Regions from separate parts of the Streptomyces sp. NPDC127038 genome, predicted to be linked through region 1. Evidence: predicted binding sites of a transcription regulator. Region 1 holds the regulator's gene; the other holds the start of a gene.
What was found. The regulator HspR, encoded in region 1, represses chaperone genes until heat shock. The targets are predictions, from matches to a motif close to TTGAGNNNNNNNNNCTCAA.
Positions count from the first base shown of each region.

Region 2: the regulator HspR is predicted to act here: its motif matches at 6,687-6,705, upstream of clpB (ATP-dependent chaperone ClpB).

Region 1 is NZ_JBHXDQ010000035.1:876-10,462, forward strand. It holds gene ACFWI4_RS23280 (substrate-binding domain-containing protein) at 1-345, opposite strand, end outside; gene ACFWI4_RS23285 (fibronectin type III domain-containing protein) at 627-2,297, shown strand; gene ACFWI4_RS23290 (heat shock protein transcriptional repressor HspR) at 2,365-2,817, opposite strand; gene dnaJ (molecular chaperone DnaJ) at 2,825-4,012, opposite strand; gene grpE (nucleotide exchange factor GrpE) at 4,046-4,705, opposite strand; gene dnaK (molecular chaperone DnaK) at 4,702-6,546, opposite strand; gene ACFWI4_RS23310 (MraY family glycosyltransferase) at 6,694-7,809, opposite strand; gene ACFWI4_RS23315 ((Fe-S)-binding protein) at 8,074-9,587, shown strand, end outside.
Region 2 is NZ_JBHXDQ010000107.1:9,768-19,354, forward strand. It holds gene ACFWI4_RS39675 (hypothetical protein) at 1-1,456, opposite strand, end outside; gene ACFWI4_RS39680 (hypothetical protein) at 2,004-3,203, shown strand; gene ACFWI4_RS39685 (YbjN domain-containing protein) at 3,282-3,815, opposite strand; gene clpB (ATP-dependent chaperone ClpB) at 4,012-6,624, opposite strand; gene ACFWI4_RS39695 (pyridoxamine 5'-phosphate oxidase family protein) at 6,756-7,169, shown strand; gene ACFWI4_RS39700 (hypothetical protein) at 7,331-7,666, opposite strand; gene ACFWI4_RS39705 (hypothetical protein) at 7,663-7,875, opposite strand; gene ACFWI4_RS39710 (helix-turn-helix transcriptional regulator) at 8,142-9,134, shown strand; gene ACFWI4_RS39715 (LuxR C-terminal-related transcriptional regulator) at 9,263-9,587, opposite strand, start outside.

The DNA.
Region 1 (9,587 bases):
GTCCACCGCGTCCACGAGGATGACGTCGACCTTCTCGTCGATCATCTGCTGCATCTGGCGCAGCTGCTTGGCCGCGTCCTGCTCAGCGTTCAGGTAGACGACGTCACCCTTCTTCTCGGTGAGCTTCAGAACCTGGTCCCGGATGATCGGGTAGTCGAACTTGTCGTAACGGGTGTTCTGCTTCTCCGGAAGGAGCAGCCCGACCTTGATGTCGTCGCCCTTCGTGGGGCTAGCCGAGGTGCCACTCCCTCCGATGCCCAGGCCGCAGCCGGAGACGGTGACGGCCATGGCGGAGGACGCCACGGCTATGGCGGTACGGCGGAGGCCGGTGTTACGAGTCTTCACATCAGGTGCCTTCCGGGCGAGGTTGCAGCATTGCGACCCAGGTGGCTGAAAGCCAACGCGGCGATCACCTCAGCGTCAAGGAGTAATCACTTAACGAGATGGCAACGGCGTTTCGTGTTCCACAAGTGAACACGACGGGAAAAGACTACGCCCATCCACCGACCGATCCCCTCAGCTTCACCTTCCGTCATTCACAGGTACAACCAACTTCCTTTCACAGGAGTCGTGATCCCCGACGGTTTTTAACTGCCGTTGACGATCAGTCAGACCAGAAGGAAGACATGTTCAGAGCCACCGGCGCACGGGGCACCCTCTCCTCGGCCCTCGTGCTCGCCGCCGCGGGCGGCCTGCTCGGCACGGCCGGCACGGCCGCTTCCGCAGTGACCAACTGCACATCGCCCGTCTATAAGCGGCAGTTCTATGCGAACACCACGTTTTCGGGCACACCCAAGAAGACGGACTGTGACTCCGCGATCGACCAGAACTGGGGCTCGGGCGCACCCGCGGCCGGACTGCCCGCCGACAACTTCGGCGTCCGCTGGACCGTCACCCGCGACTTCGGATCGGGCGGCCCCTTCACCCTCCCCGTCACCGCCCAGGACGGAATACGGGTCTATCTGGATAACTCGCGCAAAGTAGACCTCTGGACGAACGTCTCGGCCACCCGGTCGAAAACGGTCGCCCTCACCATTCCTCCGGGAAAGCACACGCTGCGCGTCGATTTCGCCAACTGGACGGGCAAGGCAAACGTCACTTTCGCCTACAAACCCGTCACGTCCCCGGGCACCGACAAAATCAAGCCACTTGTTCCCACGGGTTCCTCGGCGTCCTACGACAACGCGACCGGCAACGCCCGGATCTCCTGGTCCCGGAGCCCGGAGATGGACCTCGCGGGATACCGCGTCTACCGCCGCCCCAAGGGCGGCAGCACCTGGACCCTGCGCACCACGACCACCGCCACCTCGTACACCGACACGTCCCTCCCGGCGACCGGCGACACGTACTACTACGAGGTCCGCGCCCACGACCGGGCCGGCAACGAGTCCGCGGGCACGGCGGACCGCCCGGTGACCACCGCCGACCGCACGGCCCCGGAGCGCGTCACCGGTCTGTCGGGCCGCGGCACCACCGCGGGCAACGGCCTGTCCTGGCAGCCCTCGTCGGCGGACGTCGACCACTACGAGGTGTGGGCCGCGCCGGTCGGCGGGAGCGACCCCGACGGGCCCGAGCCCGTGTTCGGGACGTCCTACACGGACCCGATCGCCCCGGTGGGCACCGACTACCGCTACACCGTCCACGCCGTCGACCGGGCCGGGAACGTCTCCCCCGTCTCCGACACCCTGACGCTCACGCGCCCGGAGGACTCCACGGCGCCCGCGCCGCACGCGCTCCTGGCCACGCCCGCCGACGCCTCCACCCGCGTCGACTGGACCCCGGCGGACGACCCCGGCGCGATGGTCACCGGGTTCCGCGTCTACCGCCGTACGACCGCACTGGGCCGGTGGACCCTGGTGGGCGGCACCGACGCCACGGGCTCCTCCTTCGACGACACCTCCGCCCCGAAGGGCACCGCGTACTACTACGTCGCCTCGGTCGACGGCCGAGGAGCCGAGTCGGGCCCCTCGGCGCAGACCACCGCCGAGCGGCTCACGCCCGCCACCGCCACCGGTCCCGCGGCCCCGCTGCTGACCGTGGTCTCCGAGGGCGGGACCCGCTTCCCCCTCCAGGTCGGGATACGGCCCGGAACGGGCGACGGGGCACGGCTGCTCAAGGGGTACGCGTGGGACGTCTCCGGTGCCTGCGGCACGAGCGGCCCGCGGTTCACCACCTCGGACACGGTCTCCTGGACGCCCCCGTACACGGGCCCGTGCACCGTCACGGTCAGCGCCGTGGACGTCTACGGCCGGACGGGCGAGGAAGCGGCCTCCGTCGAGGTCATGGTCGCCCGCTGACCGGGCGACGGCACGCGGAAGGGGCCCCCCGGTTCGGACGAACCGGTGGGCCCCTTCGCTTCGAGAACTAGTCGGCCGCCCGCTTGGGGCGCCAGACCACCAGCGCGCTGGTCTGCTGGACCTCCTGGTACGGGACCAGGTCGCGCCGGTAGGAGGCGTGCACGGCGGCCTCGCGCTGCTGCATGGCGGCGGCGGCGCCGTCCAGGGCCGACTCCAGCTCCGCGACGCGGGACTGGAGCGCGGCGACCTGGTTCTCCAGTTCGATGATGCGCTTGATGCCGGCGAGGTTGATGCCCTCGTCCTGCGACAACTGCTGCACGGTGCGCAGCAGCTCGATGTCGCGGGCCGAGTAACGGCGGCCCCGGCCGGCCGTGCGGTCGGGAGAGACCAGACCGAGCCGGTCGTACTGACGCAGGGTCTGCGGGTGCAGTCCGGAGAGCTGGGCCGCCACCGAGATGACGTAGACCGGGGTCTCCTCGGTCAGTTCATAGGGGTTGCGTCGACGACCGGTCGTGTCCATGGCTCCGTCATGCTCCCTTCGCGGCCTGGAACAGCTCCGCCCGCGGATCCTCACCCGCGGTCGCCTCTCGATACGCCTCCAGAGCGTCACGAGCCTTGCCGGACAGGTCCTGGGGGACCGTCACCTCGACGGTGACCAGCAGGTCGCCCCGGGTGCCGTCCTTGCGGACCGCGCCCCTGCCCCGGGCGCGCATGGTGCGCCCGTTCGGAGTGCCCGGCGGCAGCTTCAGCGTCACCGGAGGACCGCCCAGCGTCGGGACCTTCACCTCGCCGCCGAGCGCCGCCTCCGCGAAGGTGACGGGCACGGTGACGGTGAGGTTGTCGTCCTTGCGGCCGAAGACCGGGTGACCGTCCACGTGGACGGTGACGTACAGGTCACCGGCCGGACCTCCCCGCTCTCCGGGAGCGCCCTTGCCGCGCAGCCGGATCCGCTGGTTGTCGCTGACACCCGCGGGGATCCGGACCTGCATCGTGCGGGACGACTTGGCCCGCCCGCTGCCCGCGCACTCCATGCAGGGGTGCTCGGCGATGAGGCCGCGGCCCTTGCAGTCCGGGCACGGGTCCGTGAGCGAGAACCCGCCGCCCGAGCCGCGCGCCACCTGGCCGGTGCCGACGCAGGTCGGGCACACACGCGGTGTGCCGTTCTTGTCGCCGGTTCCCGAACAGGCCTTGCAGGCCGCCTGCGAGGTCATCCGCAGCGGAACGGTCGCGCCGTCCACCGCCTCCGTGAAGGAGAGCGTGACCTCGGTGTCGATGTCCTGGCCGCGCCGGGGCTGCGTACGCGTGCCCGGTCCGGCGCCGCCCCGGTTGAACAGGCCGCCGAAGACGTCGCCGATGCCGCCGCCGAAGCCGCCGGCCCCTCCCGCTCCCTGGCCCTGGGCGCCGCCTCCGAAGAGGTCACCCAGGTCGAAGTTGAAGTTGCCGCCGCCCGCGCCGGGACCCGGACGGAAGCCACCGCTGCCGAAGAGGGCGCGTGCCTCGTCGTACTCCTTGCGCTTCTTGGGGTCGCCGAGCACGTCGTTGGCCTCGGAGATCTCCTTGAAGCGCTCCTCCGCCTTGGCGTTGCCCTTGTTGGCGTCCGGGTGGAACTCGCGGGCGAGCTTCCGGTACGCCTTCTTGATCTCGGCCTCGGTGGCGTCCTTGGGGACGCCGAGGACCTTGTAGAAGTCCTTCTCGATGAAGTCCTTGGTGCTCATCCCCGACGTCCCTCCTCCCTCGTCCGTTCAAGCTCAGCCCTCGTCCGGGCCACCGCTCTCCTTGTCGTCGGCCGCGTCGGCCGATTCCTCGGCCTTGACCGTCTGCGCCCCCGGCTGCGGCTCGGCGACGGCGACCCGCGCGGGGCGGATGGTCCGTTCGCCGAAGCGATACCCCGGCTGGAGAATCGCCACGCACGTCGTCTCCGTGACGTCCGGCGCGTACGAGTGCATCAGGGCCTCGTGGATCGTCGGGTCGAAGGGCTCGCCCTCCTTGCCGAACTGCTGGAGTCCCATCTTCGCCGCGACGGTCTCCAGCGATTCGGCGACGGACTTGAATCCGCCGACGAGCTCGCCGTGGTCCCGCGCGCGGCCGATGTCGTCGAGCACGGGCAGGAGCTCGGTCAGGAGGCTCGCCACGGCGACCTCCCTGACCGCGATCCGGTCGCGCTCGATGCGGCGGCGGTAGTTCTGGAACTCGGCCTGGAGCCGCTGGAGGTCCGCGGTGCGCTCGGACAGTGCCATGCGCGCCTGGTCCAGCTGGGCCGTCAGGCCGGTCAACTGTGCTGCTGCGTCCCCGTCCGGGGCCGCCGCCCCCTCCGCAGAGGGGGTGGCGGTCTGCGGCTCGGCGTCGTCAGAGGTGGCGCCGGAAGGGACGTCGGGCTGCTCTTCGAAGCCCGGGGTCTCCTCCGTCACGCGGCACCGTCCCGGCGGTCCTCGTCGACGATCTCGGCGTCGACGACGTCGTCGTCGGCCTTCGGGGCCTCGGAGCCGTGGGCGTCGCCGCCGGTGGCCTGGGAGGCCTGGGCGTCGGCGTACATGGCCTGGCCGAGCTTCTGCGAGACCGCGGCGACCTTCTCGGTCGCGGTGCGGATCTCCGCGATGTCCTCGCCCTTGAGCGCGGCCTTCAGCTCCTCGACGGAGGCCTCGACCTCGGTCTTGATCTCGCCGGGGACCTTGTCCTCGTTGTCCTTGAGGAACTTCTCGGTCTGGTAGACGAGCTGCTCGCCCTGGTTGCGGGTCTCGGCGGCCTCGCGGCGGGCGTGGTCCTCCTCCGCGTACTTCTCGGCCTCCTGGCGCATGCGGTCGACCTCGTCCTTCGGCAGCGAGGAGCCACCGGTGACGGTCATCTTCTGCTCCTTGCCCGTGCCGAGGTCCTTCGCGGTCACGTGCATGATGCCGTTGGCGTCGATGTCGAAGGCGACCTCGATCTGCGGGACACCGCGCGGGGCCGGCGGCAGACCGGTCAGCTCGAACATGCCGAGCTTCTTGTTGTACGCCGCGATCTCGCGCTCGCCCTGGTAGACCTGGATCTGCACGGAGGGCTGGTTGTCCTCGGCCGTCGTGAAGATCTCGGACCGCTTGGTCGGGATCGTGGTGTTGCGCTCGATGAGCTTGGTCATGATCCCTCCCTTGGTCTCGATGCCGAGGGACAGCGGGGTCACGTCGAGGAGCAGGACGTCCTTGACCTCACCCTTGAGGACACCGGCCTGGAGGGCCGCGCCGATGGCGACGACCTCGTCCGGGTTCACACCCTTGTTGGCCTCGTTGCCGCCGGTCAGCTCCTTGACGAGCTCGGCGACGGCGGGCATACGGGTGGAACCGCCGACGAGAACGACGTGGTCGATCTCGGACAGCTGGATGCCCGCGTCCTTGATGACGTTGTGGAACGGCGTCTTGCAGCGCTCCAGGAGGTCGGCCGTCAGCTGCTGGAACTGGGCGCGCGTGAGCTTCTCGTCCAGGTGCAGCGGGCCCTCGGCGGAAGCCGTGATGTAGGGCAGGTTGATCGAGGTCTCGGTGGACGAGGACAGCTCGATCTTGGCCTTCTCGGCGGCCTCGCGCAGACGCTGGAGCGCCATCTTGTCCTTGGCGAGGTCCACACCGTGGCCGGAGCGGAACTGCTGCACCAGGTAGTCGACGACGCGCTGGTCCCAGTCGTCACCACCGAGGTGGTTGTCACCGTTGGTGGCCTTCACCTCGACGACGCCGTCGCCGATCTCCAGCAGGGACACGTCGAAGGTGCCGCCACCGAGGTCGAAGACGAGGATCGTCTGGTCGTCCTTGTCGAGGCCGTACGCCAGCGCGGCGGCGGTCGGCTCGTTGACGATACGAAGGACGTTCAGACCGGCGATCTCGCCGGCTTCCTTCGTCGCCTGACGCTCGGAGTCGTTGAAGTACGCCGGGACGGTGATGACCGCGTCGGCCACCTTCTCGCCCAGGTACGCCTCGGCGTCGCGCTTCAGCTTCTGCAGGATGAAGGCGCTCATCTGCTGCGGGTTGAAGCTCTTGCCGTCGAGCTCGATCTTCCAGTCGGTGCCCATGTGACGCTTCACCGAACGGATGGTCCGGTCCACGTTGGTGACCGCCTGGCGCTTGGCGACCTCGCCGACGAGCACCTCGCCGTTCTTCGCGAAGGCGACGACGGACGGCGTGGTCCTGGCGCCTTCGGCGTTGGTGATGACGGTGGGCTCGCCGCCTTCGAGAACGCTGACGACGGAGTTAGTCGTGCCCAGGTCGATGCCGACCGCACGTGCCATTTCGATTCCTCCAGCAATGACTTGAGTGGAACGGACTCAAGTGTGCACGACGTCCGCCCCCTGGTCAACAGACCTGAGTCGACGGGGCTCAACTCTTATCCGCTCCTTACACGCATGGAGCCTCTGAACTGGGGTTTTCTCGCAGAGTCAGTGAACCTTCACCGCGCCAGGTGCCTCCGGACGGGGACGCCCCGGACGCCCGAGCACCCTCGGGACGGGTCCCCCGGGAGCCGGGATGGCATGCGGAGGGGTACGGCGCGGACGGACCCCGGGACGTACGGCCCCGGCGACGGCGACCGCCGACACGGCGCCCGCCACCCACCAGGCGGCTCCCGCCCCGAGCCAGCCGAGGTCGATGCACAGCCCCACGGACGCGGCCGCGAACGCGGCCAGACCCGTCACGACCATGACCCCCTGCCGGGTGAGTCCCGCCCGCCGCAGCCGGTGCACCAGATGGTCGGGCGCCGGGCGCAGCAGCGGCCACCCGGCCCGCCCCCGCGACACCAGGACCAGCAGGGCGTCGGCGCTGGCCACGGCCGTCAGCGCGAAGGCGGCGCCGAGTCCGGGCCCGGCCGGCCGCTCCGCCTGCACCAGCACGACGGCCGAGGCCAGCAGGAAGCCGGCGAACAGCGACCCGCAGCGACCCGGCGCGATCCGGGCGGGGGGCCATCCCTGCATCAGGAAGCCGGTGAGGGCGGCGGCCAGCACGCTGAGCAGCGCGGCGAGGCCGTCCATGAGCCCGGCGGCGGCGCAGCCGCTGAGGGCGAAGGCGGTGATGACACCGACCGTCCCCATCACCCCGTCCGCGTGGTCGAGGGAGCGGAAGGCCTGCGTGACGAGGACGATCCAGACCACGGCCAGCACCCCGGCCGGCGCCCCGAGTTCACCGAAGGGGACGGTCAGCGCGGCGGCGACGGCGACCCCCGCCACGCACACCACCGGGGGCACGGGCAGGAGATCGGCGGCCAGACCGAGCAGCGCGACCACGATCGCGGCGGCCAGCAGCCGCCCGGCGTCCGCGCCGAGCGGGGCGGCGCCGGTCCAGTTCCCGGCCCAGCCGACGAGCGCCGTGGCGCCCGCCACGGCGACCCCGCCGAGGAGCGGGACGGGACGCGCCTTCACGGGCGCCCGGGGTCTCGCGCGGCGGGCACGAAGCCCCGTCCCGTCGGCCGGGCCGAGGCGCAGGGAGAGCGACCGCAGCAGCGCGGAGAGCGTGGCGGTCAGGAGGAGAGCGGCGGTGGCGGCCGTGATTCCGTACAGCACGTCGCCAATTTAGGGGTAATTGTCACAGTATTGGGTGAATAACACGATCGGGTTTACGTGTCCTGTCGTCACGGGGTGAACCGGACCCCGTGCCCGGCTCCCGGGCCCCCACTCAGGCATCCCTCAGCGACGCAGATCACCGCACCGCTGACTACAGTGCGGCGGAGGAAGTGGGTAGTCTCAGACGGACTGCATAAGTTACCGCTTAGTAATCACCTTCGAGGTCACCTCGAAGAACACCTCGCAGGCCCGAGGAGCCCCCGAATGCAACTCGCCGCGATCATCGTGTCGCTGGTCCTGACCGTGGTCGGCGTCGCGCTGATCGCGCGGGCCGTCGCGCAGATCTACCGGTTCATCAAGCTCGGCCAGCCCGTACCCGCCGGCAGCCGCACCGACGACTGGAAGGCCCGCAGCGTCACGCTGGCCAAGGAATTCGTCGGCCACACCCGGATGAACCGGTGGGGGATCATCGGCGTCGCGCACTGGTTCGTGGCCGTCGGCTTCCTGACGCTCGGCCTGACGATCGTCACGGCCTACGGCCAGCTGTTCAAGGCCGACTGGACGCTCCCGGTGCTCGGCGGCTTCCTCCCGTACGAGCTCTACACCGAGTTCATCGCCCTGTTCACGACGCTCGGCATCCTCGTACTGATCGCCGTCCGCCAGCTGAACCGCCCCTCGAAGCCGGGCCGCAAGTCCCGCTTCGCCGGCTCCAAGACCGGCCAGGCCTACTTCGTCGAGGCCGTGATCCTCGTCATCGGCCTCGCGATCATGACCCTGCGCGGCCTCGAAGGCGCCCTGCACGGCGTCGACCACTACGAAGCCGCTTACTGGGCCTCGTACCCCCTGGTCGCCGCCTTCAAGGGCCTGAGCCTCGGCACCCTCCAGAACCTGGTCTACCTGACCGCCATGATCAAGCTCGGCGTCACCATGGGCTGGGCGATCACGGTCGGCCTGAACACCAACATGGGCGTCGCCTGGCACCGCTTCCTCGCCTTCCCGAACATCTGGTTCAAGCGCGACGCCAAGGGCGCGACCGCGCTCGGCGAGCTGCTCCCGATGACCAGCGGCGGCAAGGCCATCGACTTCACCGACCCCGGTGAGGACGACGTCTTCGGTGTCTCCCAGGTCGAGCAGTTCTCCTGGAAGGGCCTGCTCGACTTCTCCACCTGCACCGAGTGCGGCCGCTGCCAGTCGCAGTGCCCCGCCTGGAACACCGGCAAGCCGCTCTCCCCCAAGCTCCTCATCATGTCGCTGCGCGACCACGCGCACGCCAAGGCCCCGTACCTGCTGGCCGGCGGCGGCAAGGACATGGAAGGCAACGAGAAGGCCTCCGAGGAGCAGCTCAAGGACGTGCCCGCGGCCGCCCTGGCCGAGGCCGAGCGCCCGCTGATCGGCACCGCGGAAGAGAACGGCGTCATCGACCCCGACGTCCTGTGGTCCTGTACCACCTGCGGCGCCTGCGTCGAGCAGTGCCCGGTCGACATCGAGCACATCGACCACATCGTCGACATGCGCCGCTACCAGGTGATGATCGAGAGCGCGTTCCCGTCCGAGGCGGGCACGATGCTCAAGAACCTGGAGAAGAAGGGCAACCCCTGGGGCCTTGCCAAGAAGCAGCGCCTGGAGTGGACGAAGGAGGTCGACTTCGAGATCCCCGTCGTCGGCCGCGACATCGAGGACCTCAGCGAGATCGAGTACCTCTACTGGGTCGGCTGCGCCGGCGCCCTGGAGGACCGCGCCAAGAAGACCACCAAGGCCTTCGCGGAACTGCTGCACAT
Region 2 (9,587 bases), on a different contig from region 1:
AGAACGGCCGCACGCCGAACCCGTCCGTCACGAGCGTGCGGGCGTTGAAGGCGAAGCCCACGATCCCGCTCAGGGCCAGGGCCGCGCCGACCGAGCGGGACAGCGGGCCCGGTCCCCAGCTCAGCGGGCGTCCCGTCGTGACCAGGGTCTCCGGGACCTCGGCGGGGACCGCGCCGGCCGCGTCGCGCTCCCCGGCCTCCGGCGCGGGCTCGGGGCCCGTGCCGGTGCCGGTGCCGGACAGCCGGACGGGTCCGCTCGTCCGTACGACGACCCTCCGGCCGTCGCTGAAGGAGGTGACGAGGACCAGTTCGCCGCCTTCGTACGGGGCACCGAACATCAGGGCCTCGTGCGGGAACGCGGCGGCCCGCACCAGCTCCTCCCGGTCGCCGGGGCGCGCCGGTCCGTGCCCGTCCCCGCCGGGCGCGTCGGCGACGAAGCCCGCGGTGAGGAGGGGCCGACGGCCCCAGGCGTCGTCGCCCGCGTGGATCCACATCACGCCCTCGCGGTCCAGGCGTGCCACCACCCGCAGGACCGGAACCGGTCCGCGCCGCAGCGCGGCGGCACGGCGGCGCGCGAGCAGACCGGCCACGAGCAGGGCGAGCCCGGGAAGGCCGGCGGCCAGAAGCCCCAGCTGGGGAAACCTGGCGTCGTACGGCTCGGACGCGAGGCGCCGCCACGACCCGTCCTCCAGCACGGTCAGGGAGCCGCCGACCGGGTGGTCCTCCGGGAGGTACGAGTCCAGCGTGAGCCGCCGCCCGTCAGCCGTCCGCACCCGGACCGAGTCGTCGTGGCCGACCACCTTCGCCGTGGTGCGGACCGCGCGGTCCGCGTGCCGCAGGTCGTCGTGGACGCCCACGAGGCCTTCGGCCGCGCAGAGGCCGGCGACGGCGATGAGCACCAGTCCCGCCCCGGCGAGGATCAGTCCGCGCCGCAGCGGGGCGAGGGGTACGGGGAGGGCGTGGCGCGCGGTGGTCCCGTCCGTCGCCAGGTCCCGCTGCCGGCGGCGGGCGGCGAGCCGTTCCATGGCGGCGGCCCAGTCGAAGCCGAGAGCCGCGAGGACGCAGAGGTTCGCGGCGAGGGGGCCGGGCCCCGCGTCCGGGAGTTCCAGCCAGGCCACGACCGCCGCCAGGACGGGGGCCGCGACCAGGGTCAGTTCCGGCAGCCAGGCGATCCAGGCGAGCATGCCCACGGCCAGGCCCGTCTCCGTCATGCCGAGCCAGTCGGCACCGCAGGGCACCGCGTCGGTGCACGGCGGCTCGGGCGAGACGGCGATCGCCCACACCACGGTGACCACCAGTGCCAGTACGGACCACAGGGGGCGCGCCCAGGGCGCGTGCCGGACGGCCGACCACCGGGCCGCCCGGCCGGAGGACCAGACGGGCACGTCCGCGGGAACGGACGGGAGCGGAGGAGGAGCGGGCAGCGGGGCCGGTATCGAAGCCGGGGTCTCTGGCACGCCAGGATTATGCGTGACGATCACCGCCCCACCACTGCCCGGGGACGGCAGTGTTCCACTCCCCTGGACTGCTCGGGAACAGCAGCGTGCCGCCCCCTCCCCGGACTGCCCGGGACAGCAGTGGGGGAGGGGACGCGACGGGGCCGGGCGGGGGAGAGCGCGGACGGAGCCGGGGCAAGGCCCGGACCGAGCCGGGGCAGGGGCCGTGGCGGAGCCGGGGAAGCCCGTGGCGGAGCCGGGGCAGGGCCCGCGGCCGAGCCAGGGCAAGCCCGTCGCGGAGCCGGACAGGGCCCGCGGCGGAGCCGGACAGGCCCGTGGCAGAGCCAGGGCAGGGCCCGCGGCCGAACCGGACAAGCCCCTGGCGGAGCCGGACAAGCCCGTGGCGGTGCCAGGGCAGGGCCCGCGGCCGAACCGGACAAGCCCGCGGCCGAGCCGTTTAGCATCGTCGGTGGTTCGGGTGTGGGCGGCGCGCCGGGGGGTCGGCAAGCGAACCCGCACGGAGGATCAAAGCTCGCGAATACCCCGTAGGGAACGCACAGTTCGGGGTGTGACCCACCCGAGTACCCTCACTCGCCCCGCTCTCCGGGAGCCCCGCGACCCCGCCGTCCACCCCTCCCGCGCGGCCCGCGGCCTGCCGTCCGCCGCGATCACGGCGCTCGGTCTGTTCGCCGCCGCGCGCCTGGCCGGTCTCCTCGTGCTCGCCGGGACGGCCTGGGCCACCGGCAGACACCCGGTCGCGCTGCTCGCACGGTCCTGGGACTCGGCCTGGTACCTGGGGATCGCCGCGCACGGCTACGGCAGAACGCTCCACTTCCACCCCACGGTCGTCCACAGCGACCTCGCGTTCTTCCCCCTGTACCCGGCACTCGTCCGGGCCGTGACCACGCTGACCCCGCTGACCGGGGGCTCGGCGGGCCTGCTGGTCTCCTGGGCCGCGGCGGCGGCCGCGGCGTGCGGGATGTACGCGATCGGCGCCCGGCTGCACGGCCGGGCGGTCGGTACGGCGCTGGTGCTGCTGTGGGGGCTGCTGCCGCACTCGGTGGTGCTGTCGATGGCGTACACCGAGCCCGTACTGACCGCGTTCGCCGCCTGGTCGCTGTACGCGGTGCTGGACGGACGCTGGCTGTGGGCCGGCTCGCTGGCCGCGCTCGCGGGGCTGTCCCGGCCCAACGGCTTCGCGGTGGCCGCGGCGGTCCTCGTGGGGGCGGCGCAGGAGATCTGGCGCCACCGCGGAAAAGTTTCCCACAGGGTGTGGACGGGCGCGGCGCTCGCGCCCCTCGGCTGGACCGGCTACGTCCTGTGGGTGGGCCACCGCGAGGGCGACTGGCTCGGCGGCTACTTCCAGGTGCAGCGGCTGTGGGGCTCGCGCTTCGACCTCGGCCGGGGCTCGCTGCACTTCGTCAAGCACCTGCTGCTGCACGGGGACCGTTTCGTGTTCCCCATGACGATGGTGATCGTCGCTGCGGCCGTGCTCCTGTACGGGCTGCTGATCGCGGACCGGGCGCCGCTGCCGCTGCTGGTCCACAGCGGGATCCTGCTGCTGATCGCGCTGGGCGGCTCGGGCTTCTTCGAGTCGAAGCCGCGCTTCCTGCTCCCGGCGTTCCCGCTGCTGCTGCCGCTGGCCCGCGCCCTGGTACGGACGGCGAGAGCCCGGCCCTGGCACGCGACCCTGGTGGTCGGTGCCCTGGCCGGGCTCTCGTTCGCCTACGGCGCCTATCTGGTCGTGATCGCGCACACCCCGCTCTAGGACAGACCGTGGTGCCTGTCCCAGGGGCCGGTGCACGCGCGGGGAAGCGGCGCCGCGGGGGACGGACGGAGGGCGGACCTACTCGTCCTCGTCGTCCTCGGGCTTGTCCGCCTCGTTGATCTCCTGCTCGAGGCCGAGCTGCTCGACGAGCCACTTGTCGAACTCGATGGCGGCACGCACCCAGCTGACCGTGGAGGACACGAAGTGCTCCAGGCTGACGCCGGTGCCGATCAGCATCTGCGCCTCGCCGATCAGGCGGACGGTGCCGTCGTCGTGGGTGTGGCTGTAGACCTTGGGCCACAGCGTGCGGCGGTTCCAGTCGTCGATCGACTCCAGGAGCGCGGGCTTCTCCTCGAGCTGGTGCGGCCGGTCGTAGAACGTCCGCACCGAGAAGACCTGCTGGTCCGCCTCGCCACGGAACATGAAGTACGTACGGAACTCCTCCCACGGCGCCGCGAGGTCACCCTCGTCGTCGACGACGTACTTCAGCTCCATCTGCTCCAGGAGCTGCTTCACGAGGTCCTGATCCGGGACCACGGGGCCGGCGGGGCCGCCGGACTGCGGCTCGGGCTGGCCCCCGAAATTCGGAATCGAGGACGGGTCGATGCTCACCGTGTATTTCCCTTCGTACGGATACCGCCATCCTCTCTCATGCGGGGCGGGGAGTGGCAACCTCTGGCGGGCCCTGTCCGCCGGGGGCTGACAAGATCCGGTCACGCGCGGGCCTCGGAGCGGCAAAAGGGAGGGCCCGCGGCGGTGTGCCGCGGACCCTCCCCCCGCAGGTGCCGGTGCCGGCCCCCGGTGCCGGTTACAGGGTCTTGCCCGTGGCCGGGCCCACGATCAGGCCGTCGCCGAAGGCGTCGACCCGGACCGTGTCGCCGTCCTTGACCTCGCCGGCCAGGATCTCCTTGGCCAGCCGGTCGCCGATGGCGGTCTGGACGAGGCGGCGCAGCGGGCGCGCTCCGTACGCCGGATCGTTGCCCTCCTCGGCGAGCCAGGCCAGCGCCGCGTCGGTGACCTCCAGGGTGAGCCGGCGCTCGGCGAGCCGTCGTGCCAGGGAGTCGATCTGGAGCCTGGCGATGCGCTCCAGCTCCTGCTGGTCGAGGGCGGAGAAGACGACGAGGTCGTCCAGCCGGTTCAGGAACTCCGGCTTGAAGGAGGCGCGGACGACGTCCAGGACCTGCCGCTTGCGCTCCTCGTCGGAGGCCGACGGATCGGCGAGGCTCTGCCCGCTCAGGAACTGGCTGCCGAGGTTCGAGGTGAGGATCAGGATGGTGTTGCGGAAGTCGACCGTCCGCCCCTGACCGTCCGTCAGCCGCCCGTCGTCCAGCACCTGGAGCAGGATGTCGAAGACCTCCGGGTGCGCCTTCTCCACCTCGTCGAGCAGGATCACGCTGTACGGGCGGCGGCGCACGGCCTCGGTGAGCTGGCCGCCCTCCTCGTAGCCGATGTACCCGGGAGGCGCGCCGACCAGCCGGGCCACGCTGTGCTTCTCGCCGTACTCCGACATGTCGATGCGGATCATCGCCCGCTCGTCGTCGAAGAGGAAGTCGGCCAGGGCCTTGGCGAGTTCGGTCTTGCCGACGCCCGTGGGGCCGAGGAAGAGGAAGGAGCCGGTGGGCCGGTCCGGGTCGGCGATCCCGGCACGGGTGCGCCGCACGGCGTCGGACACCGCCCCCACGGCCTCGGCCTGGCCGATCAGCCGGCGGCCCAGTTCCTCCTCCATGCGCAGCAGCTTCTGCGTCTCGCCCTCCAGGAGGCGGCCGGCGGGAATGCCGGTCCAGGAGCCGACGACGTCCGCGATGTCGTCGGGCCCGACCTCCTCCTTGACCATGGTGTCCTTGGAGACCTCCTCCTCGGCCTGCGAGGCTTCCTCCAAGTCCCGCTCCAGCGTGGGGATCTCGCCGTAGAGCAGCTTGGAGGCGGTGTCGAAGTCGCCGTCGCGCTGGGCGCGTTCGGCCTGGCCGCGCAGTTCGTCGAGCTTCTCCTTCAGCTCGCCGACCCGGTTGAGGGACTGCTTCTCCTTCTCCCAGCGGGCGTTGAGGCCGCGGAGCTCCTCCTCCTTGTCGGCGAGGTCGCGGCGCAGCCGGTCCAGCCGGTCCCTGCTGGCGGCGTCCGTCTCCTTGCCGATCGCCAGCTCCTCCATCTTCAGCCGGTCGACGACCCGCTGGAGCTCGTCGATCTCGACCGGCGAGGAGTCGATCTCCATGCGCAGCCGTGAGGCGGCCTCGTCGACGAGGTCGATGGCCTTGTCGGGGAGGAACCGGGAGGTGATGTAGCGGTCGGACAGGCTCGCGGCGGCCACCAGCGCCGAGTCGGCGATCTGGACCTTGTGGTGGGCCTCGTAGCGCCCCTTGAGCCCGCGCAGGATGGCGATGGTGTCCTCGACCGTGGGCTCGGCGACCAGCACCTGCTGGAAGCGCCGCTCCAGCGCCGGGTCCTTCTCGATCCGCTCGCGGTACTCGTCCAGGGTGGTGGCGCCGACCATGCGGAGCTCGCCGCGGGCCAGCATGGGCTTGAGCATGTTGCCGGCGTCCATGGCGGAGTCGCCGCCCGCGCCGGCGCCGACGACGGTGTGCAGCTCGTCGATGAAGGTGATGATCTGCCCGTCGGAGTCCTTGATCTCCGCGAGCACGGTCTTCAGGCGCTCCTCGAACTCGCCGCGGTACTTCGCGCCCGCCACCATCGCGCCGAGGTCGAGCGAGACGAGCCGCTTGTTCTTCAGGGACTCGGGGACGTCGCCCTTCACGATCCGCTGGGCGAGGCCCTCGACGACGGCGGTCTTGCCGACGCCGGGCTCCCCGATGAGCACGGGGTTGTTCTTGGTACGGCGGGACAGGACCTGCACCACCCGGCGGATCTCGTGGTCCCGGCCGATGACGGGGTCGAGTCTGCCCTCACGCGCGGCGGCGGTGAAGTCGGTGCCGAACTTTTCGAGCGCCTTGTACTGGCCCTCGGGATCCGCGGTCGTCACCCGGCGCCCTCCCCTGGTCTTCTGGAACGCGTCGAGCAGCTTCTTCGCGCTCGCTCCCTGTCGGGAGAGTACGTCGGCGATCCCCCCGCCCTTCGCGGCGATCCCGATGAGCAGGTGTTCGGTGGAGATGAACTCGTCGCCCAGCTCCTTGGCGCGCTCGGCGGCGTCCGCGATGACGGCGAGCGCCTCGCGGTTCGGCTGGGGGGGCGCGACGGTGGAGCCGGTCACGCTGGGCAGGCCCGCGAGGACGCGTTCGGCGCCGGCCCGGACCTCCGCCTGATCGGCGTCGACGACCGCCAGCAGATCGATGATGTTCTCGTTGTCCTGCCCCTCGAGCAGAGCGAGCAGCAGGTGGGCGGGGGTGAGGTCCGGGTGCCCCTCCCGTACGGCGCGGCTGCTGGCCGCGTTGATCGCGTCCCGGCTCCTGTTGGTCAGCTCGGCGTCCACGTTCGCGTTCTCCTCCTCCTGGTGTTCCTGACCGTTCCCTGACTCATCCAGCGTACACAAAGTTGAGTCTATTCCGCTCAAGGCTGGAAGAGCCGGAAATTGGACAGCCACCAGGCGTAGATTCAGGCCTCATGGCTTCCCATACGGTGGACCCGCGGCAGCCCGACGCCGCCTACCTGAGCTTCTGGCGCGAGCGCCGGCTGTGCACGCTGACCACCCTCCGGCCCGACGGCAGCCCGCACGTCGTGCCCGTCGGCGTTACATACGACCCCGAGGCCGGTCTCGCTCGGGTGATCACGAACAAGTCCAGCCGGAAGGTCGCCCACGTACTGGCGGCCGGGGCGGACGGGGCGCGGGTGGCGGTGTGCCAGGTGGAGGGGGCGCGCTGGGCCACGCTGGAGGGGCGGGCGCGGGTCGTCACGGACCCGGCGCGCGTTGCGGAGGCGGTACGGCGCTACGCGGAGCGCTACGAGCGCACCCCGTCGCCGAACCCGGCGCGCGTGGCGATCGAGATCGAGCTCACGGCGGCGATGGGCCGGGGATGAGACCGCGAGCGGAGATCCGGGGGCCGGCCGGGGCCCTCGCGGAAACGGGCCGGAACCCGGGGATCTCCCCGGAAACTACAGCGGCGTCACCGTGTTCAGGTCACGGTGACGCCGCTGCGGGGGGAAGTACCTGCGCGATCTACTACGACGGGGGAATCGCGTCAGGCACTGCGGGGGGTGGCTGCGATGGTCTCGACGTCCGGGACATCGGGTCCGGTGAGCTGGTGGTCACGCTGGTCGAGGTTGACGAAGATCATGCCGTACCGGATGGCGCACCGGACGGGCTGCGGCGCCCCCCGAGGCCGCCGCAGACACCGGTACGCCCGCACGTCCTCGTCGTCGTCGCGGGTGACGACGACGGGCTCTCCGAAGACGGTCACCATCAGCGAGTCACCGCTGTAGGGGATGGCGGTGACCAGGTCGATGAAGTGCCAGCCGGACCGGTAGGCCGTCGCCATCTCGCGGCGGAAGGAACGGTCGTCGGGAGGAATGCTCATGCTTCTGCGCTCGCGGAGACGATCGTCCAGCCGCTGTCCGACAGGGTCGTGGCCTCGGCGCCGTTCCAGCCGCTGTCCGCCACGGTCGCCTTCACGCTGTTCCAGCCACTGTCGCCGGGAAGCGCCGCGGCCTCGATGTCGGTCCAGCCGCTGTCCCCCGGGACCGCCTCGGCAGCGGTCCAGCCGCTGTCCGCCACGGTCGCCTTCACACTGGTCCAACCGCTGTCCGGAACGGCCCAGGTCCGGGCACCCCCGGCATCAAGACCCGAGGCCCCCAGGGAGCCGGACGCCACAGCGACAGAGAAGACTGCGGCAAGCACTGAACCAAGCAATCTCGCTCGCATAGTCGGCTTCGTCCTCACTTGATGGAATCTTCTCCCCCGTCGTCACAAGACGATGGCTCATTCAGGCACGTCAATGCCACAGCAGCGATGCATCATGTTCCTGCACGTTCAGGACCCTGGGGGGTGGAGATTTGCCCACAAAGAACTCACAACCGACACATCCCCACGCTGTCACCACGTTGTGTGACGAAGGAACACGCCTTTACGCCAGTGCGTTGCACTCCGGCCGTATCACTCGGGTCGAAGTGGAAACGGCCCCTTGCCTCTTGGAGTTCGCGCTGCTTCATCCCGACCCCGACGACGAGAAGTGGCTGCGTCCCGTCCCGCCGTCCGTCGCGCTCGCCCAACGCCTCCAGCCCCTGGAGCGGGAGATCCAGGAGCGCCGGCGCCTCGCGATCGAACTGACCGACTCCTTCGACCCGTTCATCGCGATCAGCACGCAGAGCACCGCGAGCAGCCACGCGATCACGGTCCTGGAGGGATTCGACCGGATCAACGCGGCGCTCAATTCGGCCACCGCCGAGTGCCAGACGGAGATGCTGACGATCCAGCCCGGCGGGGGAAGGCCCGCCGACGCCCTGATGCAGGCCCTGGAGCGGGACCGACCGCTCACCGACCGGGGCGTCCGCATCCGGACGCTGTACCAGCACACCGCCCGGCACAGCCAGGGGACGCTCGCCTACGTGGAGCGCATATCCGGTGGCCGGATCCAGGTCCGCACCCTGGAGGAGCTCATCGAGCGGCTGATCGTCTTCGACCGGACCGTGGCCTTCATACCGGCCAGCGACGACCGGCGGGTGGCCCTCGAACTCCGCCACCCCGGACTGGTGCTGTACCTGAGCAAGGTCTTCGAGCAGCTCTGGCAGCGCGCGGTCCCGCTCACCGAGGACGTCCCCAACGACGTCGGCCCCAACGGCATCACCGGCGTGCAGCGGTCCATCGCCAAGCTGCTCATCGAAGGGCACGTGGACGAGGCCATAGCCCGCCGGCTGGGGATGAACGTCCGCACCTGCCGGGCCCACATCGCCAAGCTGGCCTCCGCCCTCGGCAGTGGGAGCCGGGCCCAACTCGGCTTCCTGATAGCGCAGTCGGGGCTCCTGGACCAGCCCGAGGGAGGGGAGTGACCCGGGCCGACAGGACCTCGCGCGACAACGCGCCCGACGGACCCCGTGCAGGCGGACCCCGTGCAGGCGGACGCCCGGTCCGCGGGGCGGGACTCCGGGCCCCCCACGACCCGCCCGTACCACCGCCGTCAACGGCCGGCCGGCGATCCGCGGTCCGGGACGGCGGGGGCCGCGGTGGCTTCGGCACCGGTCGCGGCACCGGGGCCGACCCCGTCTCCGGTCTCGTCCCCGGTTTCCGTTCCGGTACCGGCCTCGGCGCCGGCATCCGCTCCGGCTCCGGCTCCGGCTCCGGCTCCGGGAGAACGCTGCGGCCCGTCGAGGCCCGCCTGGGCGATCCGTACGCCCAACTGCGTCCGGCTCGCGGCGCCCAGCGTCTCCGACAGCCGGGCGATGTGGGCCCGGCACGTCCGCACGCTGATGCCCAGGCGCTCCGCGACGACCGCGTCCTGATGC